DNA from 3 places in the Blautia sp. Marseille-P2398 genome. Region 2 is predicted to be linked to each of the others. Evidence: predicted binding sites of a transcription regulator. Region 2 holds the regulator's gene; each other region holds the start of a gene.

Region 1 (10,286 bases), 100 kb from region 2:
CTCTGTGAGCTGTACCAAATGCATCATTAACAAATACATCACAAAGAGAAGCAAGTTCTTTGCTGAATTCGTCTCCGTTCTTTGTTTCTTCTGCGCGATAACGTGTGTTCTCAAGTAAGATAACATCTCCGTCTTTCATCTCAGCTACTGCTGCTTTTGCGTTAGGTCCTACTACTTCAGGATCTGCTGCAAACTTAACTTCCTGTCCTAATAATTCGGAAAGACGTTTTGCAACCGGTGCAAGAGATAATTCCGGTTTCGGCTCTCCCTTCGGTTTTCCAAGGTGGGAGCAGAGAATAACCTTTCCGCCATCAGCGATCAGCTTCTTGATTGTAGGAAGAGCTGCAACCAGACGGTTCTCATCTGTGATCTTTCCATCCTGAAGAGGAACATTGAAGTCACATCTTACAAGAACTTTTTTGCCTTTTACATTGATATCATCAACAGATTTTTTATTCAGCATTTGTGGTGCCTCCTTAATAATATTCTTTAACAGTTACTGCATATCTGTAAACAGTAACTTATTGATTTCCTGCTGTCATTCCAGACCACGCGAAAAGGGTCCGGTCCAAATCAGACCGGACCCTTCGTTGGAGTCTATTCCTTTACACTTACTGAAAATTAAGCGTTCAGTAATTTACCAAAGTGTTTGATTGTACGAACCATCTGGCTTGTGTAGGAGTTCTCGTTGTCATACCAGGAAACTACCTGTACTTCTGTTGTGCCATTCTCAAGTGGAAGAACCATTGTCTGAGTAGCATCAAACAGAGAACCAAATCTCATACCAACGATATCGCTGGATACGATTTCATCTTCGTTGTATCCGAAGGATTCATTAGAAGCTGCTTTCATAGCTGCGTTGATCTGTTCTTTTGTTACGTTTCCTTCAACAACTGCTGTTAAGATTGTTGTAGAACCTGTTGGGGTAGGAACACGCTGAGCAGATCCGATAAGTTTACCGTTCAGTTCCGGAATAACAAGACCGATAGCTTTAGCAGCACCTGTGCTGTTAGGAACGATGTTAACTGCAGCTGCACGAGATCTTCTTAAATCACCTTTTCTCTGTGGTCCGTCAAGTGTCATCTGATCGCCTGTGTAAGCGTGGATTGTGCACATGATACCGGATTTGATTGCAGCAAGATCATTTAATGCTTTAGCCATTGGAGCTAAGCAGTTTGTTGTACAGGAAGCTGCGGAGATGATGTGATCTTCTTTTGTAAGAGTTTCATGGTTTACATTGTAAACGATTGTCTTAAGATCGTTTCCAGCCGGAGCGGAAATGATAACGTGTTTAGCACCTGCATCGATATGAGCCTGAGCTTTGTCTTTGGATGTATAGAATCCTGTACACTCAAGAACTACGTCTACACCGATTTCTCCCCATGGAAGTTCAGCAGCGTTAGCTTTTGCGTAAATTTTGATTTCTTTTCCGTCAACTGTGATGGAATCTTCTCCTGCTGTTACTGTATCTGCAAGAGCATATTTTCCCTGTGTTGAATCATATTTTAATAAGTGAGCAAGCATTTTAGGAGATGTTAAATCGTTGATTGCTACGATTTCAAATCCTTCTGCTCCAAACATCTGACGGAATGCAAGACGTCCAATACGTCCAAAACCATTAATTGCAACTTTTACTGCCATGATAAAATTCCTCCTATGAATTAAGTGGTTAATTATGGTAATCCTTTGTTTGTTAAAGAATCATCAACCTGTAATGTATTGTACATAATTCTAAACAAAAATTCAAGACCATTTTCCAAAAAACAGATAAAAATTAAGTAAAAAATGTAAATTATATGTTATACTGTGTATACAGTGCTTTATGAATACACTGATCCGGGCCTGTAATTGTGATATTTCAGGTGCAGATATATCCATTTAAGAGGACACAGTATTCATTTATAATATATCACACGCAAATATAACAGTACTGTTTTTACAGAAGAAAGGACTGAAATTATGGACAGACAAATATTGTGGGATTGTCATATGCACTCTTCTTTTTCTGCTGACTCGGATACGCCTATGGAAGTTATGATCCATCGCGCTGTTGAAACGGGACTACAGGGAATTACTTTTACGGAACATCTGGATCCGGATTACCCTGTTACTCCGGACAATCTGGATTTTTCTCTGAATATTCCGGCTTACAAAGAAAAGCTGGCTGAACTTTCAGATATATATAAGGATAAAATTCAGGTACGTTTCGGAATTGAACTGGGACTGCAGATGCATCTGGGAGAATATTTTGACTCACTTCTCTCTCAGACACCTTTTGATTTCGTTATCGGTTCATCCCATCTTGTCCATGGGTATGATCCTTATTACCCGGAATTTTTTGAAGGACGTAAGGAATTTTTATGTTATATGGAATATTTTGAATCCATTCTTGAAAACATTTCCGCATATGACGGATTTGATGTTTACGGACATATTGATTATGTTGTCCGTTATGGTCCTAACAAGAACCGGGAATATTCTTACGGACGGTATAAAGATATTCTGGATGAGATTCTGAAGAAACTGATTTCCATGGGAAAAGGCATCGAACTTAATACAGGCGGATATCATTATGGTCTTGGAGAACCCAATCCATGTACTGCCGTAATAAGGCGCTATAGAGAACTTGGCGGAGAGATCATCACCATCGGAGCAGATGCGCATACTCCGGATAAAATCGCCTGTGCATTTGATAAAGCTGCCAGTGTACTGGAAGCCTGTGGTTTTCGTTACTATACAATCTTCAAAGACCGTAAACCGGAATTTATTTCTCTGTAAAACGTGTCAGTACTTGCCTATATGGCAGTTCCTATAATATAATATTACATATGATTTCAGAAGCCCAATTTCCAAACTGCTCCAAATACTGTTTCTCTGGTCTGCATCATAGCTGATCATGATAAAAAACTGACAGCAGATATGGAAATTGCAGCTTTCTGTATATATTCGTAACTGTCCGGTGTCTCCATATTTATGTTTTATATGTCCCGACACTGCCCGGTTACTGTATTTTTCATAAACCAGGGAGGAATATTATGGCTAAAAAAAGACTCCAGAAGAAACGTTCTTCATCAACAGTCAGAAAGCAGGAATCAGAAATTTTACAAGTGACTACTTCCAAAACTGAGCCTGTCAGAGTTGAAACTTCTAAAGTAGAACCTGTTAAGGTCGAGACTTCCAAAGTAGAACCTGTTAAGGTCGAGACTTCTAAAGTAGAACCTGTTAAGGTCGAGACTTCTAAAGTGGAACCTGTTAAGGTCGAGACTTCCAAAGTGGAACCTGTTAAGGTCGAGACTTCTAAAGTAGAACCTGTTAAGGTCGAGACTTCCAAAGTGGAACCTGTTAAACTGGACGTTCCTGTTGATCTTACTTTATATAATGAACGTTTTCAGAAACATTATGATGAGCTGAAATGGTTATATTGCGAATTATATCAGGATCATGATGATGTCATGACCTATCTGCATGATCTTACTTCTAATATGGAAGCTTTCTATAACAGCAGAAATTCAGCATTAAAGGCATCTGATAAAAAGCGTGAGGCTGATCCGGACTGGTATAAACGCAATGACCTTGTAGGCATGATGATGTATGTAAACAATTTTGCACATACTTTAAAAGGTCTGGAGGAACATCTGGATTATGTGGAAGAATGCAATGTCAATTATCTTCATCTGATGCCTCTGCTCGCATCTCCGAAAGGAAAAAGTGACGGTGGTTACGCAGTAGCTGACTTCCGCACAGTGCAGCCTGAGCTTGGTACTATGGAGGACTTTTCAGAGCTTACCTCCAAATGCCATGAACGCGGCATCAACATCTGCCTTGATTTCGTTATGAACCATACTTCCGAAGAGCATGAGTGGGCAAAACGGGCTCGCGCAGGCGAAAAAGAATACCAGGACCGTTATTTCTTCTTTGATACCTACGATGTTCCTGCTCTCTATGAGAAGACTTGTCCACAGGTATTCCCAACTACCGCACCGGGCAACTTTACATGGCTGGATGACCTTCACAAGCATGTCATGACTACTTTCTATCCATACCAGTGGGATTTAAACTACAGAAATCCTGTTGTGTTTAACGAAATGGTCTACAATATGTTATATCTGGCAAACCAGGGTGTTGACATCGTACGTCTCGATGCAGTTCCTTATATCTGGAAGCAGCTTGGAACAAACTGCCGCAACCTGCCACAGGTTCACACAATCGTACGTATGATGCGTATGATCTGCGAGATCGTGTGCCCGGGAGTCCTTCTTCTCGGAGAGGTTGTCATGGCTCCTGAAAAAGTCGTTCCATATTTCGGTACACTTGAAAAGCCGGAATGCCATATCCTGTATAACGTTACTACTATGGCAAGCACCTGGCACACAGTTGCAACCAAAGATGTATCTCTGCTCCGCAGACAGCTGGATATTCTGGGATCTCTTCCAAAAGAGTACATCTTCCAGAATTATCTGCGTTGCCACGATGATATTGGCTGGGGACTGGATTATGATTTCCTGAAGAATTTCTCAATCGATGAGGTTTCTCATAAGAAATTCCTGAATGATTTCTTTACAGGCAAATATCCGGATACATTTGGCCGCGGTGAACTTTACAATGATGACCCGCGTCTGGGTGATGCAAGACTTTGCGGTACTACCGCATCTCTGTGCGGCATTGAGAAATATGGTTTTGAAGGAAATGCAGCTGGTGTTGACAGAAGTGTGCGCTATGACATCACACTTCATGCATTTATGCTTTCCCAGTCAGGTATCCCTGTAATCTACAGCGGAGATGAGATTGGTCAGGTAAACGACTATTCTTATAAAGATGATCCTGACAAGGCAGTTGATTCCCGCTATCTTCACAGAGGAGAATTCAACTGGTCACTTGCTCCAAACAGAAATATCGCAGATACAGTACAGGGAAAACTTTTCCACGCACTGGATCATCTGGAACATATCAGAAGTTCACACAGCGTTTTTGATACAACAGCTGATCTTCGTACAATCGATACCTGGGATTCTTCTATCCTTGCAATCGTACGCGAAAATGCAGAGGAGAAATTCATCGGAATCTATAACTTCAGCGATCAGGATAAGGTTGCATGGATCAACGAAGATGACGGCATATACACTGATCTTATCTCAGGACATGAGATGGAAGCTAAAGGTGTTATGATCCCTGCATTTGGATGCTTCTGGCTGTGCAGAAAGAAATAAACCATTAATCTGCATAACGCAGACCGCATAATGCAAACGAGGACAATCTGCATATTTTACAGATTGTCCTCGTTTTTTACTTCTGGACTCTTTCCAAAAATCTTGCAAAAAATCCTTTATTTTCATCTTCTCTGTCCAGTGACTTCTCATAAATCCTCCTGATCCATTCTGTAATAGTTTCGATCAGGATTGGAGAGAATGTCATCAGTACAAATACCAGAATGATCATTCCAAATTCCAGAGAACCCAGTGTCAGCAAATCCTGCAATACAACCGCACTTATAAAAAATGCAAACTGCATTCCATAAATGATCACTTTTCTGTATGTGTTCAGCGGCGAATAAACTGTACGCAGTGCAGACATATAGTTCCACCCCGTAACCAGAACACAGGCTGTATTAAGCATGACGTTGGAATGGTATACATCCTGACAGACCAGCATGATCGTAAATACACATCCTGTAATGGTTACTGCCGCAGGAAATGCATTCATAAATACGTGCCTCAGGAATGTATGGTCAATCTTATTGTAATTATTCTCCTGTGTCAGAAGAAATGTAGGAATTCCCACTGCGCAGGCACTGATCAGTGACATCTGGATTGGTTCAAAGGGATATGCATCTCCAAAGAAAATTGTGATCAATGACAGTAAAACAGAAAAAATTGTTTTGATCAGAAACATGGATGCCGCACTTCTGATATTGTTTACAACACGACGGCCCTGATTTACAATATGAGGCATTGCCCCGAAATTAGAATCAAGAAGAACGACATTTGCAATATTTTTAGCTGCATCGCTTCCTGCTGCCATGGCAATACTGCAGTCTGCTTCCTTGAGTGCAAGTACGTCATTTACACCGTCACCGGTCATCGCAACTGTATGCTTCTGTGACTGAAGAGCCTGTACCATCTGTTTCTTCTGCTGAGGTGTTACACGCCCGAATACACTGCACTCTGCAACTGCACGCTGCATTTCTTCCGAAGTTTTGATTGTTGTTGCATCGATATAATGATTGGCATTTTTCAGTCCTGCTTTCTTTGCAATTGCAGAGACAGTCACAGGATCATCTCCTGAGATAACTTTAAGGTCAACTCCCTGGCTGTCAAAAAAAGCCAGAGTATCCGGTGCTTCCTCACGTATCACGTCAGTGATGAGAAACAGTCCCAACGGTTCAAGTCCTGTCGGGCGTTCCGTTCCTTTTGTCTCCTGTTCACTGTGAGCCAGAACAAGGATACGGTATCCCTCCTGTGCGTAACTGCTGCAATGTTCCAGAAGTTCTTCATTTCCTTCCGGAAAAAGGAACTGTGCAGCTCCCATCAGATAAGTTCCTCTTCCTTCAAAAACAGCACCACTGTATTTCCTGTCTGAGGAGAAAGGAATGGCATGGATCAGTTTCAGGTCATTTCTTGAAGGAAAGCGCTTTCTCAGCGCATCTGCTGTTGCATTCTGATCATGAAGAACTGACATCATATTTCCCATAATGTGGTCAATTTCCTGAAGCTTCTGTCTTTCTTCCTGAGATACCGTTTCTGAATTTACTGTTTCCTGTATCTGTCCGTTTTCCTTCTCTGCTGATACCGTAACCTCCGGTTTTAATGCTGACACATTCTGAACAGGCTCCCCTGTTTCCGGATCAAATTTTGCTGTATGTTGTACAACAGTTGTCTGTGCTGTATCATACAACTGCACATCTTCAACCTTCATGGTACCTTCTGTGATCGTACCGGTCTTATCCAGACAGAGCGTGTCAACTCTCGCCAGCGTTTCAATACAGTAAAGCTCCTGCACAAGTGTCTTCTTTGTAGCAAGAACCATAGAACCCAATGTCAGTGCCACACTTGTCAGAAGTACCAGGCCTTCCGGGATCATTCCAAGTACTGCGGCAACCATATTTACCACAGAATCCTTCAGTGTATCTCCTACGATCATATATTGCTTGTAAAACAACATGGCACCAAGAGGCACGATAATGATACTGATCACCTTCAGAATCGCATTCAGAGAATTGCGAAGTTCCGAATTATGACGTTTAAATTCCTTTGCTTCACTTGTGATCTGCGATGCATAATTATCTTTTCCAACATGGATTACCTGACAGCAAGCTTCCCCTGATGTCACAAAGCTTCCTGAAAAAAGTTCGTCTCCCTGGCTTTTGGACAGATTGTCCGACTCACCGGTGAGTAGAGACTCGTTTACTTCTACAGTTCCCTCCAGTACCTTTACGTCAGCCGGAACCTGATCTCCTGTTTTCAGAAAGATCAGATCATCCAGAACCAGTTTCTCTGTGGAAATACTCCATTTCTTCCCCTCACGCAAAACTACTGTTTTACTCTCTGTAAGGATTGCAAGTTTGTCAATCGTCTTCTTTGCTCTGATCTCCTGAATAATACCTATCACTGTATTGATCAGAATGATTCCCATAAACATGGAGTTCTTATAAGATCTCACAAAAAGCACCAGAACAAGCAATGCAATATTTAAAAAGTTAAAAAATGTAAGCGTGTTTTCCAAAATGATCTGCTTGTAGGTTCTGGTATTCGGGTTCTCGTTGACATTAACTTTTCCTTCTGCAATCCTCTCCTGCACCTGTTCATTTGTAAGTCCTGTCATTGCTACCTCCTGCAGAAAATATTTATAGCAGCATCATATAATAAAAATTGCGGGAACTGCTTCACAAAATATCTTTTGTCCCTGGTATCATATAATGCCATAATATAAAGCACAGGGCAGATGATGAGTATCACCCGCCCCTTCTTTATAAATAACGATTTCAGATTACAAACAGATTCAGTTTTTTTGCTATAATCAATATTCTTCTTCCTCTGCTTCTTCGCCTTCGTGAATATCAGACTTTGGTTTCTTAAGACCTTTAATCTCAATATGATGCTTCTGTGCATAATCCCACAGAGCCGCATGGATTGCTTCCTCTGCAAGCAGGGAGCAGTGTACTTTTACAGGCGGAAGTCCGTCCAGGGCTTCCATAACTGCCTTATTTGTAACTTCCATAGCTTCTTCGATGGTTTTTCCCATTACCATCTCTGTTGCCATGCTGCTGGTTGCAACTGCCGCACCACATCCGAATGTTTTGAATTTGCAGTCTTTGATGATATGTGTTTCATCATCGATATCAAGAAAAATCCTCATGATATCACCGCATTTTGCATTTCCCACTGTACCTACGCCACTTGCGTTCTCTATTTCTCCTACATTACGCGGATGCTGAAAATGATCCATTACTTTTTCACTGTAAGCCATTTGTGTTTCCTCCTGTTATCCTGACTTTCTTTTAATATTATTTCTGTTGTAACTGCAAAAATACAAACAATTATCTTCTGTTTTGTTATTTATTCTGTTTTTTCATGAAATCTTCATATAATGGAGACATGCTTCTTAAGTGCGCTACAATTTCTTTCAATCTGTCCACTACGAAATCTACATCTTCCATTGTTGTCTCTTCACTGAGTGTCATACGCAGAGAACCATGTGCAATCTCGTGCGGAAGTCCGATTGCAAGAAGTACATGGGACGGATCAAGAGAACCTGATGTACAGGCAGATCCGCTGGATGCACAGATTCCATAATTATCCAGCATCAGCAGGAGAGATTCGCCCTCAACAAACTGGAAGCTGACATTTACGTTATTCGGAAGACGTTTTATACGGTCACCGTTTACTTTTACATAAGGAATCTCTGTCTCAATTCTGTGGATCAGATGATCTCTGATAGCGATTTCTTTGTCAGTACGTTCTTTCATGGATGCATTTGCACGTGCTGCTGCTGCACCGTATCCAACGATTCCCGGCACATTCTCTGTACCTGCACGACGTTTACGTTCCTGTGCACCGCCATGTACAAAGGAACGGATTTTTACACCCTTACGAATGTAGAGGAAACCGATTCCTTTTGGTCCATTGATCTTATGTCCGCTGGAGCTTAACATATCAATATTGCATTCATCCACATTGATCGGAACCTGACAGAATGCCTGAACAGCATCTGTGTGGAAAAGCACTCCATGCTCTTTTGCGATACGTCCGATTTCCTTGATCGGCTGGATAGAACCAATCTCGTTGTTTGCAAACATTACAGAAATCAGGATTGTTTCCGGTGTGATTGCTTTCTCAAGTTCATCCAGTTTTACAATACCGTTCTCGTCTACATCTACATATGTGATCTTTGCGCCGCGTTTCTCCAGATATTCACAGGTATGGAGAATTGCATGATGCTCGATCTTTGTTGTGATGATGTGGTTTCCTTTTGCTTTATATGCCTCAAAGGTAGCCTTCAGAGCCCAGTTATCAGACTCGGAACCACCTGCTGTGAAATAAATTTCTTCTTTCTTTGCTCCAAGAACTTCTGCGATCTGCTCTCTTCCTTTGGTGATCGCCTCTTTGCTCTTGCCTGCAAAATCATAAATACTGGACGGGTTGCCATAATATTCTGAAAAATATGGCAGCATTGCCTGGACAACCTCCGGTGCTGTTTTAGTTGTTGCTGCATTGTCCAGATAAATCATTTTTCCCATTTTCTTGTCCTCCTGTTTTATTTAAGTATGTCCGGTACATTTTCTTCCATGCCCTGACTTTCCATTTTTTCTTCATGTACTCTTCTGCTTTCCTCGATCAGCTGACCAAGCATCAGGGTATCGACAGCGCTTGTAATACTGTCATTGATTCTCTTCCAGACGAGCTTTGCCACACATACATCACTGCCATGGCAGGTTCCGTCATTCTCAATCCCGGGACAGGCTGCTGCTTCCAGGCTGCCTTCCAGCACAAGCAGGACTTCACCGACCGAGATCTCATCTGCCGGCTTGCCAAGCTGGTATCCGCCGTAAGCCCCTCTGCTGCTCTTTACAAGACCGGCCTTCTTAAGCATGGCCATAAGCTGTTCGAGATAGCTTGTGGAAATATCCTGTCTCTCCGCAATACTCTGTAAAGATATCGCTTCATTCGCACTGTGCAAACCAAGATCTATCAATGCTTTCAAGCCATAACGGGCTCTTGTTGAGAGTTTCATTTTCTCACCTCGTTTTTTAATTCCCAGTGTTTCCCTCGGATTTCATGATTACTTTACCA
Region 2 (10,286 bases):
AGTTTCTGACTGTGAAAGTATTGAACAGTTATGAAGAAAAATAAAAGGAGGATCAATGTTATGCTTACAACATGGACTCCGGCACATATGCCGGAAAAAGAGGAAATCAAAACCCGTCTGCAGACAGCAAGAAGTCAGCTCTATGATTTTCAGATGAAAATCAAGGAACATAAGATCCCGGTAATCGTACTCTTTGAAGGCTGGGGATCTTCCGGCAAGGGAAGTACGATCGGAAAAGTCATTAAGAATATTGATCCGCGTTTCTTTAAGGTTGCCACTATGTCAGCTCCCACAGCAGAAGAACTGAGATATCCATTTCTGTATCGCTATTTTAAACAGATTCCGGAAGCCGGAAAATTTACATTTCTGGATTCCGGCTGGATGGAGCAGACTTGTAAAGACTGTCTGTCGGGCGAGATTGAAGGCGAAGGTTATACACAGCGGATTGACAGCATCCGCCGTTTTGAGCGGCAGCTTACAGATAATGGTTATCTGGTGCTGAAATTCTTTATGCAGATTGACAGGGATGAACAGAAGCGGCGTGAAAAATTACTTCTGGATCATAAAGACACCAGATGGCGTGTGTCAGACTTTGATAAATGGCAGAATGAACATTACAAAAAATGTGCAAAAATATTTTCTCAGTATCTGTCTGACACGAATGCTTCCTCTGCACCATGGTACATCATAGATGCCAGTGACAGAAAATGGGCGGAACTTCAGGTGCTGGAGACTATGGTAAGCAATATTGAAGTTGCCATGCAGAATCAGGCACATTCCGTTCCGATTTTGCAGAATGTATTTCCTCTGGAGCAGATTCCCCGTCTGTCGGATATTGATCTGAGAGATAAAACAATGGATGACGAGGAGTACAGGGGAGAACTGAAACAGCTCCAGAATAAACTGGGGGAACTCCATAATAAACTGTACAGGAGACGTATTCCTGTGATCATCACGTATGAAGGCTGGGATGCGGCAGGCAAAGGAGGTAACATCAAACGTATTACAGAAGCCCTGGATCCCCGGGGCTATGAAGTACATCCAATTGCAAGTCCGGAACCACATGAGAAGGCCAGACATTATTTATGGCGTTTCTGGACAAGACTTCCGAAAAATGGGCATATCGCTATTTTTGACAGAACCTGGTATGGCAGAGTTATGGTAGAACGTCTGGAGGGATTTTGCGGTGAAAATGACTGGAAACGTGCCTACAACGAAATGAATGAGTTTGAGAAAGAACTTAAAGACTGGGGTGCAGTCATTATTAAATTCTGGGTACAGATCGATAAGGATACACAGCTGGAGCGTTTTCAGGAGAGACAGAATAATCCGGAGAAACAATGGAAGATCACAGATGAGGACTGGAGAAACAGAGAGAAATGGGATGCCTATGAAGTGGCTGTCAATGAGATGCTTCAGAAGACAAACACTTCCTTTGCGCCATGGCATGTACTGGAATCTGTTGACAAGAAATATGCCCGTATCAAAGCACTCAGAATTGTGATCTCTGAAATAGAAAAAGCATTAAAAGAAAATTAAATTTTGCGGGAAATGTGTAAATGAATGATAAGATAACAGTCTGCCTGGGTAAGGGCGGGCAAAGAGAAATGGCAGAATCTTTTGCCAGAAAGAACAATGTTCCGATTATGGACAAACCGGGAGAACATCTGACAGTAATGTTTGACTCCCGGGGCGTATCACTTACCGGTTATGGCCTGACATATCAGGGAGATTTTGAAGGAATGCTGCACAGAGTCACAAACGGAAGACTTTCCCATGAAATGCTGGTACGTGCGGTCAAAACTGAGGGAGAACATCTGAAAGCAATTGATGCCACTGCAGGTATGGGGGAGGATGGTTTCCTTCTTGCAGCATATGGCTATGAGGTGACATTATATGAACAGAATCCGGTGATCGCCGCACTTTTGAAGGATGCGCTCCGGCGTGCCAGAAAGCATCCCGTATTAAAAGACATTGCTTCCAGAATGAAACTGGTAGAGGGTGACAGTGTGTCATGTATGGAGAAACTTATGGATCCGGTAGATGTGATCTATCTTGATCCCATGTTCCCGAAGAGACAGAAATCCGGTCTGATAAATAAAAAACTTCAGCTGATCCAGAAACTTGAACCTCCATGTTCTGAGGAAAAAGATCTTTTTGATGCAGCTATCAAAGCCGGACCTTCCAGAATTATCGTAAAACGTCCTCTTAAGAGCGTCTGTCTTGATGGAAGAGAGCCTTCTTATATATTAAAAGGAAAAGCAATACGATATGACTGCTATGTGATGTAGAAGGTTTATCAGTACATTGCAGCAGCCCTTTATTTTTGAGGGCTGCTACAATGTATTTTTTCCCATTCCCGGATAAATTCCATTTGTTCCTGATCGGAGATTTCCTGGGAGGCAGCGTCATTTCCGGCAGCTACACAGCAGAGCAGGACGAAGGTCTGAAAGAGTAAAAATACCAGTATCAATAATAATGCAGTCATAATTTGTCTCCTTAATATTATGCAGATGGTTACAGTTATTTTATGAAATTGCTATAAGGATATTTTTCGGGATTTCTGTAACAGATTCTGTATATGTCTGTTGTTTTGCATATCAGAAGTATCTGCATATCATGGAAGCTTTATACATTTTATTTACAGAAAAACGGAGATATGACAGGAGAAACTGTCGGACACAAAAATATAATCTTCCGAATAATTTAAAGTAAGACGCAAATGTTCATTGTCTTTGCAGCGACCTGATGAACAGTTGCGGTAAGATTTCATTATCCAGATGATTCGGAGGATTTTTTATGAAGAATTCAGATGATTCCGGATATACAGGAAAGCACGTGGGTGTGTGTGTTCTGGATACCGGGATTTTTCCTCATATAGATTTTACAGGGAGAATACTTGCGTTTCAAGATTTCATCGGACATTGTATCAGACCTTATGATGATAATTCTCATGGAACCCATGTATGTGGGATCATTGGCGGTGACGGAAGGGCTTCGGAAGGACGGATCAGAGGAATTGCCCCCGGGTGTAGCCTGATAGTTCTGAAGGTGCTCGACAGAACGGGAAATGGCAGGAAAGAAGATGTTTTACAGGCTTTTCGCTGGATCCTGGAGAATAAGAGATATTATGGGATACGTGTAGTGAATATCTCGGTGGGAACAACCTGCAGGAGAGCAGAAGATCACAGAGTTCTGATTGCGGGTGTGGAACAACTTTGGGATGCAGGTCTGGTGGTAGTGGCTGCGGCAGGAAATCAGGGACCGAAGGCAGGAAGTGTGACAGCACCGGGAAGCAGCCGGAAGATTATCACAGTAGGCTCCAGCGATCTGCTTACAGGACGGACTGCCATATCCGGCAGGGGACCTACATTTGAGTGTGTTTGTAAACCGGATCTGGTTGCACCCGGGAATCATGTTCTTGCCTGTGCACCGGGGGCAGATAACGGATATGGAGTGAAGAGTGGTACTTCTATGTCTACACCTCTGGTTGCAGGGGCAGCCGCATTGATGCTTGAGAAGAATCCGGAGCTGACTAATGTTCAGATTAAGATGAAATTGAAAGAAAGTGCCAGGGATATGGGATTGCCAAAGAATCAGCAGGGATGGGGAGAACTGGATCTGGAACGCTTTATGGAACTGTGATCAGTAATCTTTTATTTCACAAAATTATTGCTTTAGTGTATAAAAGCATTGACGAACGGTCTGTTTTCGGCTATCATGATAGTTAACTGGATGAGAGCCAAAGAGGAGGATTAACATGAAAAAAATTCAGATGCAGACACCACTTGTGGAGATGGATGGAGATGAGATGACCAGAATTCTCTGGAAAATAATCAAAGATGAACTTCTTCTTCCGTATATTGATTTGAACACTGAGTATTATGACCTTGGTCTGGAATACAGAAATGAAACGGATGATCAGGTAACTGTTGATGCAGCAGAGGCTACAAAGAAGTACGGCGTTGCAGTGAAATGTGCAACTATCACTCCTAATAAGGCAAGAATGGAAGAGTATACCTTAAAGAAAATGTACAAGAGTCCTAACGGAACGATTCGTGCAATTCTCGACGGAACTGTTTTTCGTGCCCCAATCGTAGTGAAGGGTATTGAACCATGTGTTAAGAACTGGAAGAAACCGATCACCATCGCACGTCATGCCTATGGTGATGTGTATAAGAACACAGAGATGTATATTGACGGCCCCGGAGATGCTTATCTGGTATTTGAAGGTGCAGACGGACAGCAGAGAAAAGAGCTGATCCATCATTATGAGGGACCGGGTGTGCTTCAGGGTATGCACAATCTGGATGATTCTATCACAAGTTTTGCAAGATGCTGTTTTAATTATGCACTGGATACAAAACAGAATCTGTGGCTTGGTGGCAAGGATACGATCTCCAAGATTTATGACGGACGTTTTAAGGAAATCTTTGCAACTATTTATGAAGATGAGTTTAAGGAGAAATTCGAGGCAGCAGGCATTGAATATTTCTACAGCCTGATCGATGATATCGTAGCTCGTGTCATGAAGGCTGAAGGCGGATTTATCTGGGCCTGCAAGAACTATGATGGAGATGTTATGAGCGATATGGTTTCTTCAGCATTTGGTTCTCTGGCTATGATGACATCTGTACTGGTATCTCCACAGGGATATTACGAATATGAAGCTGCTCATGGAACTGTACAGAGACATTATTATCGCTATCTGAAAGGTGAGGAGACATCTACTAACTCTGTAGCAACTATTTTTGCATGGACCGGAGCTCTGAGAAAAAGAGGTGAGCTGGACGGCAATAAAGAATTGATGGAATTTGCTGATAAACTGGAGAAGGCGACTCTGGAGACGATTGAAAGCGGTAAGATGACAAAAGACCTTGCGCTGATCACTTCTCTTGAGGATGTGACAGTACTGAACAGCAAAGATTTCATCCTTGCCATCAGAGAGAGACTGGATGAAATTTTATAATGTCAGAAATTATCCGGTAATGTTTCTATAACATTATAAAGTTCTCCGGGCAGGATCACACTGCAGCGGAGAAACCTGTAAAAAGTTATAAACTGCGAAAATGGGAAGAACCTGCATTATGCAAGTTCTTCCCATTTTTCATATAATCCTTCTAATTCTTCGGTAATGGCGGCTTTCTCTTTGCTGAGTTTCGCACATTCTGCCACATTTGTGCAGACATCCGGGAGAATCATGGTTTCGTCGATCTCTTTATCTCTGGTCTCAAGTTCTTCAATGCGGGCTTCTACTTTTTTTAGTTCATTCTCTCGTTTTCGCTGGCGGGCCTGTTCTTCTTTCTGCTGCTGCCAGGAAAGCTTGTTATCAGAAGCCTGCTTTGCTTCTGTCACAGCCTGAGCGGCAGCCGGAGCATATTTTTCCGTCAGCTCTTCTTTTTTCTCCAGATAATAGTCGTAATCTCCGATATAATTTACAATTGCCTGATTGGTCAGATCCAGGATCCGGGTAGCTGTCTGGTTGATGAAGTAACGGTCGTGGGAAACATAGAATACTGTTCCTGTGTAACTGTTCAATGCCTCTTCAAGAATCTCTTTTGAAGCGATATCCAGATGGTTGGTGGGCTCATCGAGGATCAGAAAGTTTGCTTCGGACAGCATCAGCTTGGCGAGGGAAACACGACCTCTTTCTCCGCCGGACAGAGCGGAGATCAGTTTGAATACATCATCCCCTGTGAAAAGGAATGCTGCCAGCATATTTCGAATTTCTGTTTCCGTAAGTGTGGGATAAGCATCTGAGATTTCCTCAAAAATAGTTTTCTCCATATGAAGAACATGGTGTTCCTGGTCATAGTAGCCAATCTGTACCTTGGAACCAAGAGTAAATCTGCCGCTGTCTGCATCGATCAGCCCATTGATGATCTTTAACATGGTGGTTTTGCCTGTGCCGTTATTGCCAATCAGGGCTACACGTTCTCCACGTTTGATCTCAAAGGAGATGTCACTGAAAAGTGTCTGTCCGGGAAAAGATTTGGAAAGACTTTCCACAGTAAGGACATCATTTCCGCTGACAAATCTTGGTTCCAGGGAAATGCGCATCTGATTCTGAATCTCCTGTGGTTTATCAATGCGCTGGACTTTATCCAGCATTTTCTCGCGGCTTTCCGCACGTTTGATGGATTTCTCGCGGTTAAAGGATTTCAGCTTGGCAATGACTGCTTCTTGATGTTTGATATCCCGCTGCTGGTTCAGGTAGGCTTTGTACTGGGCGTCACGCAGCTGGGCTTTTTTCAGGGCATAGGCAGAATAGTTGCCACTGTACATACGCATATTTCCTGCTTCGATTTCCACAACTTTTGTTACGACTTTGTCAAGAAAGTAACGGTCGTGGGATACGATAAATACAGCACCCGGGTAATTCAGAAGATAGGTTTCCAGCCAGGAAATACTCTCCATATCCAGATGGTTGGTAGGCTCATCCAGAAGAAGAATGTCAGGGCTGGCAAGAAGCAGTTTACCCAGAGCTACGCGGGTTTTCTGGCCGCCTGAAAGAGTTTCTATCTGGCGTTCGAAATCTTCTTCTGTGAAACCAAGACCTTTTAATACACCCATGATCTCACTTTTGTAAGCGTAACCATTTTCCAGTTCAAACTGGTGACTCAGTCTTGTGTAAGTATTCATCAGGCTGTCCAGAGCATCTCCGGTGGTGGTTTTCATTTCCTGTTCCAGAGAGCGCAGACGGTTCTCCATATCAATAATGTGCTGTTTGGTGGAAATCAGTTCTTCGTAAATGGTATGATGGCCATGAATGTCCTGATACTGGGCAAGGTAGCCGATATTTTTATCTTTGGCAAGTACCACGTTTCCTGAATCCGGGGAGAGCTCATGCATAATGATTCGCAGCAGAGTCGTCTTGCCTGCACCGTTATTGCCGATGAGAGCTGCCTTTTCGCGGTCTTCTATATGGAAACTGGCATCCTTGAGAATGATTTTTTCGCCAAAGGATTTACAGATATTCTGACATGATAAAATCATAGGAATTCCTCCGTTTGTAATTTGTCCGCGTACTATTATAATCGAAAATGCCTGTTTTTGAAAGCATTTTAAGAGATTTTGTCCAGGGAAAAGAAAGCACCGGATGGATGCATGGAAGAAAATATGATATTCCGGGGAATTTTTCAGAATGAAATTGATAAAAAAATACAGAAATATTTGGTCAAAAAGTACAAATTTAATTTGACAATAAAATAACATCTGGGTATAATTGACATAGATAAGCTAAGGAGGGAAAATTTGTGGAAGCTAAGGAAATTTCGAAAGCGGTAATCAAGCGTCTGCCGCGGTACTACCGCTACCTCGGTGAATTGATGGAGGAGAATGTAGAGCGTATATCTTCAAATGATCTTAGCAAGAAGATGCATGTGACGGCTTCCCAGATTCGTCAGGACTTAAATAATTTCGGTGGTTTTGGTCAGCAGGGTTACGGCTATAATGTACGCTATTTGTATACAGAAATCGGTAAGATCCTTGGGCTGGATACTGTACATCCGATGATTATTCTGGGTGCCGGTAATCTGGGACAGGCATTGGCCAATTATGTGGATTTTGAAAAGCGCGGATTTAAGCTGGTTGGTATTTTTGACGTCAATCCTGTACTTGAGGGGATTGCAGTTCGTGGAATTGAGATTCAGATGTTGAGCGATCTTCCTTTGTTTCTGAAGGAGAATGAGGTTGAGATCGCGATCCTGACTCTTCCTAAAAACAAAGCCAAAGAGATGGCAAAGATTTTGATTGATAATGGAATTAAGGCAATCTGGAATTTTGCACATATTGATCTGGATGCCCCGGAGGATGTAATGGTAGAGAACGTACATCTTTCAGAGAGTCTTATGACTTTGTCCTATAACCTGAGTGAGTACAGAAAGGAACATGAAGGTATGTAAGGGATAACTGTGAAACACAAGGCTGTGGTCATCTGATCACAGCTTTTCTCTTGTATGTAAATGTGTTATTGTAAACAGGAGGTGAACAGATGAGAGAGATTGTAACTGCTGTTGAGATGAAAGAACTGGATCATAATACGATTCAGAAAGCCGGGATATCGTCTCCGGTACTTATGGAGAGGGCGGCATTAAAGACGGTTGAGGAGATTGTACAGAGATTAAAGAATAAAGAAAAAGAGAAAATCCTTGTGGTCTGCGGAACCGGCAACAATGGCGGAGACGGATTGGCGATTGCCAGACTGCTTCAGTTGAGAGGAGTCAGAACCTGGTATTATATTGCGGGTAAGGAAGAGAAAATGACTGCTGAAACTGCCGGACAGCTTAAAACAGCAGAATATTATCAGGTGCCCCGGGTGCATAACCTGGATCTGGATGAATATACTACTATAGTAGATGCCATCTTTGGGGTTGGACTGAGCAGACCTGTAGAGGGAAAATATGCAGAGCTTATCAGTACAATGAACCGGGCATCTGCGTATAAAGTAGCTGTGGATATTCCATCCGGGATTGACTCAGATACCGGATTTGAGAAGGGGATTGCATTCCGGGCAGATCTTACGGTTACCTTTGCTTTTCGCAAAAGAGGGCTGTGTTTTTATCCCGGACGCATGTATGGCGGTGAGATCGTTGTTACGGATATCGGAATCTATTCCATACCCGGAAAGAAAATCTGTATGCATCATCTGGAACGTGAAGATTTGAAAATGCTTCCGGAGAGAGTTCCCTATGGAAATAAAGGAACCTTCGGTAAGGTTCTTCTTATAGCTGGCAGCGAAGGAATGTGCGGAGCTGCATATCTGAGTGCAGCAGCTGCTCTGAAAAGCTCTGCGGGAATGGTGAGAATTCAGACCGTGGAGGCCAACAGGATTCCGTTGCAGACACTGTTGCCGGAAGCCATGATCACCTGTGATTTTGATGAGAAAAAAAACCAGGCAATGCTTGACTGGTGTGATGTGCTTGTGATAGGACCGGGTCTTGGAACCGGAGCGCAGAGCAGGGAAAGAGCTCAGTGGTTCCTGGCGAAGGCAGCTGAGTGTAAAAAAACAGTAATTCTGGATGCAGATGGCCTGAATCTTCTGTCAGTCCATGACAACTGGAAGTGTTTTATCGGGGAACATGTGATCCTGACACCTCATATTGGTGAGATGAGTCGTCTGTGCGGAAAAGAAATCGGTAAGATCCAGGATTGTCTGGCACAGACTGCAGCTGATTATGCAAAGGAGTCTGGAGCGGTTTGCGTTCTGAAGGATGCCTGTACTGTGGTGGCAGATGCTTTTGGAGATATGTATTTGAACATTTCGGGTAATGCAGGAATGGCTACAGCGGGAAGTGGAGATGTGTTAAGCGGTGTGCTTGCTGGTATACAGTGTATGTATCTGGCAGCAGAAAAGAAATTTTCTCCTGTTATGCTGGCTGCACTTGGTGTATATGTGCATGGGCTGGCAGGTGATCTGGCTGCTGAAACAGTAGGGCAGCGAGGGATGACCGCAGGAGATATCATCTGTTTTCTGCCGGAAATACTAAGATAGAATATTCATTTTGAGGCAGTAAATCTGTGAAACAATTTGCAGATATTAACATGAAAAAATAACAGAGGAAAATTATTATGAAGAAATATAGCAGAGTAAAAGCAGTCATTTCACTGGATGCAGTAGAACATAATTTCCGGGAAATGAGAAAAAATATTGCAGAAGAGACAAAGATGATCGCAGTCATAAAGGCTGACGCTTATGGACATGGCGCGGTGCCGGTTGCACATCTCATTGAGGATTATGATTATATCTGGGGATTTGCGGCTGCAACTGCGGAAGAAGCGATTCATCTGCGAGAAGCCGGGATTACAAAACCAATCCTGATCCTTGGAATTGTTTTTGATGAATATTTTCCGGAACTTGTCCGTTATGAGATCCGTCCTGCAGTGTGCGAATATGAGGAGGCAAGGAAACTTTCAGACGAAGCGGTTCTGCAGAAAAAAACTGTACATATTCATATTGCTCTGGACACAGGAATGACCAGGATCGGTTTTGCGGATGCACAGGAAAATGTAGAGGAAATTAAAAAAATTTCAGAACTTCCAAATCTTGAGATTGAGGGTATGTTTACTCATTTTGCAAGAGCAGATGAGTATGACAGAAGTCCGGCTATGGTACAATTGGAGCGGTATCTGGATTTTTCAAGGCGCGTAGAAGAGGCAGGAGTAGAAATTCCTCTACATCATTGTTCTAACAGTGCGGGCATCATACGTATGCCGGAAGCAAATCTGAATATTGTCCGCGCCGGAATCACAATTTATGGAATTTATCCTTCTTCTGAGGTGGAGAG
Region 3 (10,286 bases), on a different contig from region 2:
ATGTTTGTACGTGACAGAAGCAGACTTGCAGATATCCGTAAGAGAATGAACACCTGTCCTCTGGGTGCAGGCGCACTGGCAGGAACCACCTACCCGCTTGACAGAGAATATACAGCACAGCTTCTCGGTTTCGACGGCCCGACCAGAAACAGCATGGACTCTGTATCAGACAGAGACTATGTGATTGAACTGCTGTCCGCATTCTCCACAATTATGATGCACATGAGCCGTTTCTGCGAAGAAATCATTATGTGGAACTCCAATGAATACCGCTTCGTAGAGATAGACGATGCCTACAGCACAGGCAGCAGTATCATGCCTCAGAAAAAGAACCCGGATATCGCAGAACTTGTAAGAGGAAAAACAGGTCGTGTATACGGAGCATTAACATCTATCCTTACAACCATGAAGGGAATCCCTCTTGCATACAACAAAGATATGCAGGAAGACAAAGAACTTACATTTGATGCCATTGACACTGTAAAAGGATGTCTTGCCCTCTTCACAGGCATGATCTCTACTATGCAGTTCAACAAACAGAATATGGAAGCAAGTGCAAAGAATGGCTTTACAAATGCTACAGACGCAGCCGATTATCTGGTAAATCATGGAGTACCTTTCCGCGATGCACACGGCATTGTAGGCCGTCTGGTGCTTACCTGTATTGATAAAGGGATTTCTCTGGATGAACTTCCTCTTGAAGAATATAAAGCCATCAGCCCGGTATTCGAAAACGATATTTACGAAGCGATCAGTATGAAAACCTGTGTGGAAAAACGTATGACCATCGGTGCACCGGGACCTGACGTGATGGAGAAAGTGATCGCTGAGAACAAAAAATATCTGGAAGAAAATTAAAAAAATGCTTGCAATTTATTTTGGTTTGTTATAGTATGTACAAGAAAGACAGATGTACGCAATATAAGGACACCTGGATAAAAATGTCCGCGCAAGGGTAGAGACGCGGGCAGAAGATAAAGAGGAGAAAGATATTATGAGTGAAAAGCTTAGAGTCGGTATTTTAGGTGCTACAGGTATGGTAGGTCAGAGATTTATCTCTCTGCTTGAGAATCATCCATGGTTTGAAGTTGTAACTGTAGCTGCAAGTCCGAGAAGTGCAGGAAAGACATACGAAGAGGCAGTTGGCGGAAGATGGAAAATGGATACTCCAATGCCGGAGGGTGTCAAGAATCTTGTTGTTATGAACGTAAACGAAGTAGAGAAGGTTGCTGCAACAGTTGATTTCGTATTCTCTGCTGTAGATATGTCAAAAGAAGAGATCAAGAAGATCGAGGAAGAATATGCTAAGACAGAGACACCGGTTGTTTCCAACAACAGTGCTCACAGATGGACACCGGATGTACCGATGGTAGTGCCGGAAATCAATCCGGAACACTTCGATGTAATCGAATCCCAGAAGAAACGTCTTGGAACAACACGCGGATTTATCGCTGTTAAACCAAACTGCTCTATCCAGAGTTATGCTCCTGTATTAACTGCATGGAAAGAGTTCGAGCCATATGAAGTAGTTGCTACTACATATCAGGCAATCTCCGGAGCAGGTAAGACATTTAAGGACTGGCCGGAAATGGTTGGAAACATCATCCCATACATCGGCGGCGAGGAAGAGAAGAGCGAGAAAGAGCCATTAAGAATCTGGGGTAAAGTAGAAGACGGTGTAATCAAACCTGCTACAGAACCGGTTATCACATGCCAGTGTATCCGTGTACCGGTACTGAACGGACATACAGCAGCTGTATTTGTTAAATTCCGTAAGAACCCTACTAAAGAGCAGCTTATCAAAGCATTAGTAGAGTTCAAGGGACTTCCACAGGAATTAGAACTTCCAAGTGCTCCGAAGCAGTTTATCCAGTATCTGGAAGAGGACAACCGTCCGCAGGTTACAGAGGATGTAAACTTCGAACATGGCATGGGCGTATCTGTAGGACGTCTTCGTGAAGACACCGTATATGACTGGAAATTCGTAGGACTTTCCCACAATACAGTCAGAGGTGCAGCAGGCGGAGCAGTTCTCTGTGCTGAAACCTTAAAAGCAAAAGGATATATCCAGGCGAAATAATTTATAGAAAATAATAAAAGAGGTGCCGGTAACGGTGCCTCTTTTTATGAGGACACGACGGATTATGAAAGAAAAAGTTCTGACAACAGTGGTGACTTTTGAAACTACCACTCAGGCAATTGCCATGGAAAGGGAATGTAAGAAAAACAAATTTACAGGCAGACTGATTCCTGTGCCAAGAGAAATATCAGCTTCCTGCGGCCTTGCGTGGAAATGCGGGGAACAGAACGAAGAAGAAACAGCTTCCTATATGAAGGAACAGGATCTGGAATATGAAAAGATTTATAGGATTCTTGCATAAAATGGAAAGATTTATAGGAATACCTGATATATGGTAAACGGTTCACATTTTGACGGATATGTGAAAACATGATACAATGATAGCACTGAATCTCTTGTTATAGAAGATATGTAACTATTCGGCAGTCTGTCGGCTGTGAAAGTACGTTACTGTTCACTCCGTTTACAGTAACGAAAGTATTGAACAGTTACGAGGAGATTCTGAATATGGAGATCAATTGGGGTGAACTGACTTATGGGAAAAGAAATGAAAAAGAGTGAAGTGCGTCTTACACAGCTTGCCAGTGCAGCCGGATGCGGTGCTAAGATTGGCCCGAAGGTTCTGGCACAGGTAGTAGGCAAACTTCCGAAATTTACAGATCCGATGCTTCTGGTAGGTCCGGAGACATCAGACGATGCAGCAGTATACAAGATTAACGATGAACTGGCAATGATCCATACAGTAGACTTTTTTCCGCCGGTAGTGGATGATCCGTATATGTACGGGCAGATCGCGGCAGCCAATGCACTGAGTGATGTCTATGCAATGGGCGGTGTTCCGAAACTGGCATTAAATGTGGTAGCATTTCCAAACTGCCTTGGTCCGGAAGTACTGGAGCAGATTCTGCGCGGCGGTGCAGATAAGGTCATGGAAGCCGGAGCAGTCCTTGCAGGCGGGCATACTATCAATGATAAAGAACCGAAATACGGACTCTGTGTAACTGGTTATGTGCATCCGGACAAAATGTGGAAAAATTACGGCGCAGAAGAAGGAGACATCCTTATTCTTACCAAACCGCTGGGCTGTGGAATCCTTAACACTGCCATTAAGGCAGAAATGGCGTCTCAGGAAGAAATTGAGAGAGTCCAGAAGATCATGGCGAAGCTGAACAAATATGCAGCAGAGATTGCATCTAAATACACGATCCACAGCTGTACCGACGTAACAGGATTCAGTCTTGCAGGCCACAGTCTGGAAATGGCAAAAGGCAGCCAGAAAACCCTGGTGATCCAGTCTGAGAAACTTCCGATCATTGAGGGTGTTGAAGAATATGCACAGATGGGGCTGATTCCTGAAGGTGCATACAGAAATCGTGACTTCGCAGGCGATGAAGTACGAAGCGAGATTAAGGAACTCTGGATGGAGGATCTGGTATTCGATCCGCAGACATCCGGCGGACTTCTGCTTGCAGTACCGGCAGAAGAAGCCGATGTTCTTGCAGAAGAACTTGCAGGTATGGATATCTTCGGCGGTGTTATCGGATATGTAACAGAATTGCAGGATAAAGCAGTTGTATTTGAATAAAAAAATCAGCTTTACTTTCAGACATGCTCTGCACGCCTGCGGAGATCTTTCTTGTCTTTTGCGCTCTGCCGAACTGTCTTGAATGCATTAGTTTATGGAATTGCTATAAAAATCTTCGAATATAATGGAACATAATTACAAATCTGATGAATATTCTTGAATTGTTTGACGATTTCGGTTGTGAAACAGATATTCAGGTGATATAATGTTCTCAATAAAATACATTGCGGAGGTGTAGTTATGAATTACGAAGATGTACAGAAAGTGTCAAACGCGGCGAAAGCCAAGAGTAACCTGGTGAATACCAACTTTTTCAAGTACTTTATACGTGCGGTCATGGCGGGATTTTTTATTGATGTGGCCATGATCTACAGTAATGTAGTTGGAAACGTATTCTCCAAGACCATGCCTGAATGGGGAAAATTTATGGGGGCATTAGTATTCTCCATTGCAGTACTCCTGATCAGCTTTGTAGGCGGCGAGCTTTTTACAGGAAATAATATGGTAATGGCGTTCGGAGCCTATGATAAACAGGTAAGTTGGAAAGAGGCCGGTAAGGTATGGGGAGTAAGCTACCTTGGAAACTTTGTCGGATGTGCAATTTTAGCATTGCTGTTTGTATGGGCCGGAGCATCCGGAACAGCAGATTATTTTGCAGGATTTATCGGAAACAAGCTGAGTATTCCGCTCGGACAGATGTTCTTCAGAGCAGTGCTCTGTAACTTCTTCGTCTGTCTTGGTGTGCTCTGTGGCATGAAATTAAAGAGTGATGCAGGAAGATTCCTGATGATCGTTATGTGTATCTCAGGATTCGTTGTAAGTGGATTTGAGCACTGCATCGCAAATATGGGAATCTTTGTTACAGCATACTGCCTGGTACCTGGATTATCCCTTGGAGCCATGTTAAAGAGCATGGTAGTAGTAACTTTAGGAAATATGGTGGGCGGTGCCCTGTTGCTGGCATGGCCGCTCAGAAAGATGAGTGCAGATAAATAATATGTCAAAAGCTTTATACATAGCCGAAAAGCCCAGTGTGGCACAGGAATTCGCAAAAGCTTTGAAGATCAACGGACAAAGACGGGATGGCTATCTGGAATCTCAGGACAGTGTGGTGACCTGGTGTGTGGGACACCTGGTCACCATGAGCTACCCGGAAAAATATGATATCAAATATAAAAGGTGGAGTTTAGATACCCTGCCTTTTTTGCCGCGCGAATTTAAATATGAAGTGATCCCCGGAGTGCAGAAGCAGTTTGAGATTGTCAAAGGACTGCTTAACCGTGAGGATGTGGACACCATCTATGTGTGCACTGACTCCGGACGGGAGGGAGAATACATCTACCGTCTGGTGGCACAGATGGCAGGTGTTCGTGGAAAAAAAGAAAAGAGAGTCTGGATCGACTCTCAGACAGAAGAAGAAATTATGAGAGGAATCAGAGAGGCAAAAGATCTGTCAGCATATGACAATCTTTCTGCTTCAGCCTATCTTCGGGCGAAAGAGGACTATCTCATGGGAATTAATTTTTCCCGTGTACTGACACTGCGTTATGGAAACAGTGTGTCAAATTATTTAAATACGAAATATCAGGCCATTTCCGTAGGACGGGTTATGACCTGTGTACTTGGAATGGTAGTGCGAAGAGAGCGCGAGATTCGTGTATTTGTGAAAACTCCGTTTTACCGCGTACTCAGCAGCATTGCCCTTGAGGGAGAAAACTTTGAGGGAGAGTGGAGAGCTGTGGAAGGCAGCAGATATTTCCAGACTCCTTATCTGTATAAAGAAAACGGATTTAAAGAGAAAGCCTATGCTGAAAAATTGATACAGGAGCTGTCTGCGAGTCAGCCGCTGCAATGTACAGTAGAGAAAATCGAGCGGAAAAAAGAGAACAGGAATCCGCCGCTTTTATTTAACCTGGCGGAGCTTCAGAATGTGTGCTCCAAGCTGTTCAAGATCAGCCCGGATGAGACATTAAAAATCGTACAGGAACTGTATGAAAAGAAACTGGTCACTTATCCCAGAACAGATGCCCGTGTATTGTCTACTGCGGCTGCGAAGGAAATTTATAAGAATATTTCCGGTCTGCGTAATTATGAACATACAGCGGAAATCGCACAGCACATTATTGAACAGGGAAATTACAAAAATCTGGCAAAGACCAGATATGTTAATGATAAGCAGATCACAGACCATTATGCAATCGTACCCACAGGCCAGGGCTTAAACGCATTGAGAAGTGTTTCTCTTACTGCGCAGCGTGTATATGAGACCATTGTCAGAAGGTTTGTATGTATTTTTTATCCTCCTGCAGTATATCAGAAGATCAGTCTTGTGACAAAGATGCAGGGTGAGAGTTTCTTCTCCTCGTTTAAAGTACTGTTGGAAGAAGGATACTTAAAAGTTGCTACAAATTCTTTTGCGAAGCGAAAAGCAGCAGATGCCATGAGTGGTGGAAACAGAGCCGGCGCAGCCGGTAATGAGGGAAGTGAAGAGGAAGATTCGGATACAGGAAAAAACGGCGGGAACAAAGCTGATGATTCGGCTGAGGATATGGCATGTGATACCAGACTTCTTGCCGCATTGCAGAACCTGAAAAAAGGTGATATACTCTCTGTGGACAGCCTGAGTATCAAAGAGGGCGAGACATCGCCGCCAAAGCGTTATAATTCCGGTTCTATGATTCTTGCAATGGAGAATGCAGGTCAGTTGATCGAGGACGAAGAGCTTCGTGCCCAGATTAAAAGCTGCGGAATCGGAACCAGTGCCACCAGAGCGGAAATTCTTAAGAAACTGTGCAATATTAAATATCTGGCACTCAATAAGAAAACCCAGGTGATCACTCCAACACTTCTTGGAGAGATGATCTTTGATGTGGTAAACTGTTCCATCAGACAGCTTCTGAACCCGGAACTGACTGCAAGCTGGGAAAAAGGACTCAATTATGTGGCAGAGGGCAGTATTACAGAACAGGAATATATGGACAAGTTGGAGCATTTTGTGCGCCTTCGCACCAGACAAGTGGAGGACAGCAATATCCAGCCATATCTGAGACAGTTCTTTGATGCTGCAGCAGTGAATTATAAGGATTCATCTGAAAAAAACAGTGCGAAAACAACGGGCAGATCAACGTCCGCAACGGGACGATCACGTACCTGCAGAAAGCCGTCTGCTTCAAAGTAGTATGCATTTGTGACAGATAAAAGAAAACATGTCATCATAGCGAGAGAAAAGAGGAAAATATTATGTTAAAAGATTTTACAATTGCAAACCTTCTGGATCTGAACGAAACAATCGCAAAGGATTTATTTGAAGGAAAAACATATCCATGGGAAGTATTACCGGAGATCGGAGATTTCATTCTGAAACTGGGACAGACCTTAAGTGAAGAAGAATACGACCACCCGTCAGAAGATGTATGGATCGCCAAGAGTGCCAAAGTGGCACCTACAGCCTGCATCAACGGTCCGGTCATCATAGGTAAAGAAGCAGAAGTACGCCACTGTGCATTTATACGCGGAAAAGCAATTATAGGTGAGGGTGCAGTAGTAGGTAATTCTACGGAATTAAAGAATGCGGTACTTTTCAACAAGGTACAGGTTCCGCACTACAATTATGTAGGCGATGCAGTTCTCGGCTACAAATCCCATATGGGTGCAGGTTCCATCTGTTCCAATGTAAAATCTGACAAGAAACTGGTAGTTGTAAAAGACGGTGACGAGAAGATTGAAACAGGTCTGAAGAAATTCGGCGCAATGCTTGGAGATAACGTAGAAGTGGGCTGCGGTTCTGTATTAAATCCCGGAACTGTGATCGGACGCTGCTGCAATATTTATCCACTTTCCTCAGTAAGAGGCTGCGTACCTGCAAATCACATTTATAAGTCAAAAACAGAAGTTGCAGAAAAGAAATGATTTAACCGAATCAAGTAGCGAAGGGGATTGCGAATATCCGTTTGACAAGGTATTTTTAGAAGATAATTCAAAGGATAGAAGAGGCAGGTTGTATGAAGGATATTATTTCAGTCATACAGCCTGCCCTTTTATATTTTTATGTCTGTCTGATATAGAAGATATTTGTTGTACCTGATATTACATATGAAATAAAAGTTTTCTCAGGATTACCAGAATGATAATGTGCACCGGATAAAACCAGTAAAAAACATATTTCAGAAATTTTCCTTTTACAAATCCACGTTCACCATTGTACATATTAATGGAAAGAAAAGCAAAGCAGGCTTTCCATTCATAGTAAAGCCAGCAGCTTCCGATGATCGCCTGGGCGGTTTTATCGTTGCGGAACCAGTACATGATCAGCAGGAATACAAATCCCCGCCATCCGTAATCTGCCTTCAGAAACACAGAGACAGTCAGCAGTGCCAGCACGCAGACAAGCTGCATTTTCTGATTATCCCAGAAGTATTCCAGGGCACAGAATGCCAGGTATCCCAGAAACAGGGTGAAAAATACATTCTGTTTTTCATATCTCCAGGTGTTGGTAAACATGAAGTTCCATGGAATCTCAGAGATACATGCAAATAGAAACAGATTCAGGCCATATTTCTTACGGTTATGTGTATGCAGAAATCCTTCCACTAACAGAAAACAGAAAATTGGAAAAGCGGCCCTGCCGATATCCCGGAAAATCCGATACCAGCTGTAATCCACGCCGCCGAAACTGAAAAGGGTTGCAGTTGTGGCAGGATAATTATACAGGATCATTAAGCCGGTATGGTCGATCAGCATCAGGATGATAGCGATTAATTTTAAAGTGCTCCCGCTCAGAACCTGAAATTTTGCAGGGAGAAAGGAAGCAGGTAACTTTGTTGTCATAATAGAAATCCCTTCATTAATAGAAATTAGAACTATTTTACCACAAAAAAATCAAAGATGGTTAAAAATTTTACAATTTATGACTGGACGAATCAGCACTTTTGTGAGAAAATAACACTAGGTTGTTAGGCATACTCCTCTGAAGTCATTCAGCAGACATCAGAGTTTTACCCTGTGCAGTTCATTCAGCAGTTCTGTACAGCGGCGAGTATAACAACATGAAGTTAATCTATACTTGAAAGGAGTTTTACAATGATTTATTCACGCGAAGTAGAAGAAATGTGCCCAGTTGCACAGGGCGTTCATCATGGCGCCGCTCCAATCCCAGAAGAAGCTAAATGGGTACAGGCAAAAGAAGTCAAAGATATTTCCGGTCTTACACACGGTGTTGGCTGGTGTGCACCACAGCAGGGTGCCTGCAAGCTTACATTAAATGTTAAAGAGGGTATCATCCAGGAAGCACTGGTTGAGACTATCGGATGTTCAGGTATGACTCACTCTGCAGCTATGGCTTCCGAGATTCTTCCGGGACTTACAGTTATGGAGGCACTGAACACTGACTTAGTTTGTGATGCGATTAATACAGCTATGAGAGAACTCTTCCTTCAGATCGTTTATGGACGTACACAGTCTGCATTCTCAGAAGAAGGACTTCCAGTAGGTGCTGGACTTGAAGACCTTGGTAAAGGACTTCGTTCTCAGGTTGGTACAATGTATGGAACTCTGAAAAAAGGACCTCGTTACCTTGAAATGGCAGAAGGTTATGTAACAGGTATTGCTCTTGATGCAGATGATGAGATCATCGGATATCAGTTCGTAAGCCTTGGAAAAATGACTGATTTCATCAAAAAAGGCGATGACCCGAATACTGCATGGGAAAAAGCAAAAGGTCAGTACGGCCGTGTTGCAGACGCTGTTAAAATTATCGACCCAAGAAAAGAATAATTTAGGAGGTAACAGGAAATGGCTTTATTTGAATCATATGAGAGACGAATTGACAAGATCAATTCTGTTTTAAACAGCTATGGCATTGCTTCTATTGAAGAAGCTGAGAAAATCACAAAAGACGCAGGTCTTAATGTATACGATCAGATCAAAGGCATTCAGCCGATCTGTTTCGAGAACGCTTGCTGGGCATATACAGTAGGTGCTGCAATCGCAATCAAAAAAGGATGTAAGAAAGCAGCAGACGCAGCAGCAGCTATCGGAGAAGGTCTTCAGGCATTCTGTATTCCTGGATCCGTTGCTGATACACGTAAAGTAGGTCTTGGACATGGTAACCTTGGCAAGATGCTTCTTGAAGAAGAAACAGAGTGCTTCTGCTTCCTGGCTGGACATGAGTCCTTCGCAGCAGCTGAAGGTGCTATCGGTATCGCTGAGAAAGCTAACAAAGTTCGTCAGAAACCATTACGTGTTATCCTGAACGGTCTTGGAAAAGATGCTGCTCAGATCATTTCCCGTATCAACGGCTTTACATATGTAGAGACAGAATACGATCCATACAAGAACGAAGTTAAAGAAGTATTCAGAAAAGCATACTCTGAAGGACTTCGTGCAAAAGTTAACTGCTACGGCGCTAACAGCGTTCCGGAAGGTGTTGCTATCATGTGGAAAGAAGACGTTGACGTTTCTATCACAGGTAACTCCACAAACCCGACACGTTTCCAGCATCCGGTTGCAGGTACATACAAGAAAGAACGTCTTGAAGCAGGTAAGAAATACTTCTCAGTTGCTTCCGGTGGTGGTACAGGACGTACACTTCACCCGGACAACATGGCAGCAGGTCCAGCTTCC

The links. Region 2 encodes Rex, which represses fermentation and respiration genes when NADH is low (regulators of the CRP and FNR family bind a similar motif). Its sites were predicted from a motif close to ATTGTTAANTANTTAACAAT; they were not measured.
Region 1: a site for Rex is predicted at 1,690-1,709, ahead of gap (type I glyceraldehyde-3-phosphate dehydrogenase). Genes of this name have one in related genera too.
Region 3: a site for Rex is predicted at 8,550-8,569, ahead of ACESZG_RS09925 (iron-sulfur cluster assembly scaffold protein). Genes of this name have one in related genera too.

What each region holds. Positions count from the first base shown of each region.
Region 1 is NZ_CAXSTD010000001.1:454,097-464,382, forward strand. It holds gene pgk (phosphoglycerate kinase) at 1-463, opposite strand, end outside; gene gap (type I glyceraldehyde-3-phosphate dehydrogenase) at 622-1,641, opposite strand; gene ACESZG_RS02150 (histidinol-phosphatase HisJ family protein) at 1,960-2,778, shown strand; gene ACESZG_RS02155 (amylosucrase) at 3,036-5,207, shown strand; gene ACESZG_RS02160 (cation-translocating P-type ATPase) at 5,284-7,818, opposite strand; gene nifU (Fe-S cluster assembly scaffold protein NifU) at 8,014-8,463, opposite strand; gene nifS (cysteine desulfurase NifS) at 8,549-9,733, opposite strand; gene ACESZG_RS02175 (Rrf2 family transcriptional regulator) at 9,751-10,227, opposite strand.
Region 2 is NZ_CAXSTD010000001.1:351,646-361,931, reverse strand. It holds gene pap (polyphosphate:AMP phosphotransferase) at 61-1,539, shown strand; gene ACESZG_RS01710 (class I SAM-dependent methyltransferase) at 1,560-2,291, shown strand; gene ACESZG_RS01705 (S8 family peptidase) at 2,800-3,645, shown strand; gene ACESZG_RS01700 (NADP-dependent isocitrate dehydrogenase) at 3,761-4,969, shown strand; gene ACESZG_RS01695 (ABC-F family ATP-binding cassette domain-containing protein) at 5,086-6,996, opposite strand; gene ACESZG_RS01690 (redox-sensing transcriptional repressor Rex) at 7,257-7,904, shown strand; gene ACESZG_RS01685 (bifunctional ADP-dependent NAD(P)H-hydrate dehydratase/NAD(P)H-hydrate epimerase) at 7,994-9,493, shown strand; gene alr (alanine racemase) at 9,571-10,286, shown strand, end outside.
Region 3 is NZ_CAXSTD010000007.1:144,555-154,840, forward strand. It holds gene argH (argininosuccinate lyase) at 1-858, shown strand, start outside; gene asd (aspartate-semialdehyde dehydrogenase) at 995-2,080, shown strand; gene ACESZG_RS09895 (DUF3343 domain-containing protein) at 2,145-2,381, shown strand; gene selD (selenide, water dikinase SelD) at 2,628-3,665, shown strand; gene ACESZG_RS09905 (formate/nitrite transporter family protein) at 3,906-4,661, shown strand; gene ACESZG_RS09910 (DNA topoisomerase) at 4,663-6,843, shown strand; gene ACESZG_RS09915 (UDP-N-acetylglucosamine pyrophosphorylase) at 6,906-7,574, shown strand; gene ACESZG_RS09920 (TraX family protein) at 7,752-8,492, opposite strand; gene ACESZG_RS09925 (iron-sulfur cluster assembly scaffold protein) at 8,745-9,437, shown strand; gene ACESZG_RS09930 (GGGtGRT protein) at 9,456-10,286, shown strand, end outside.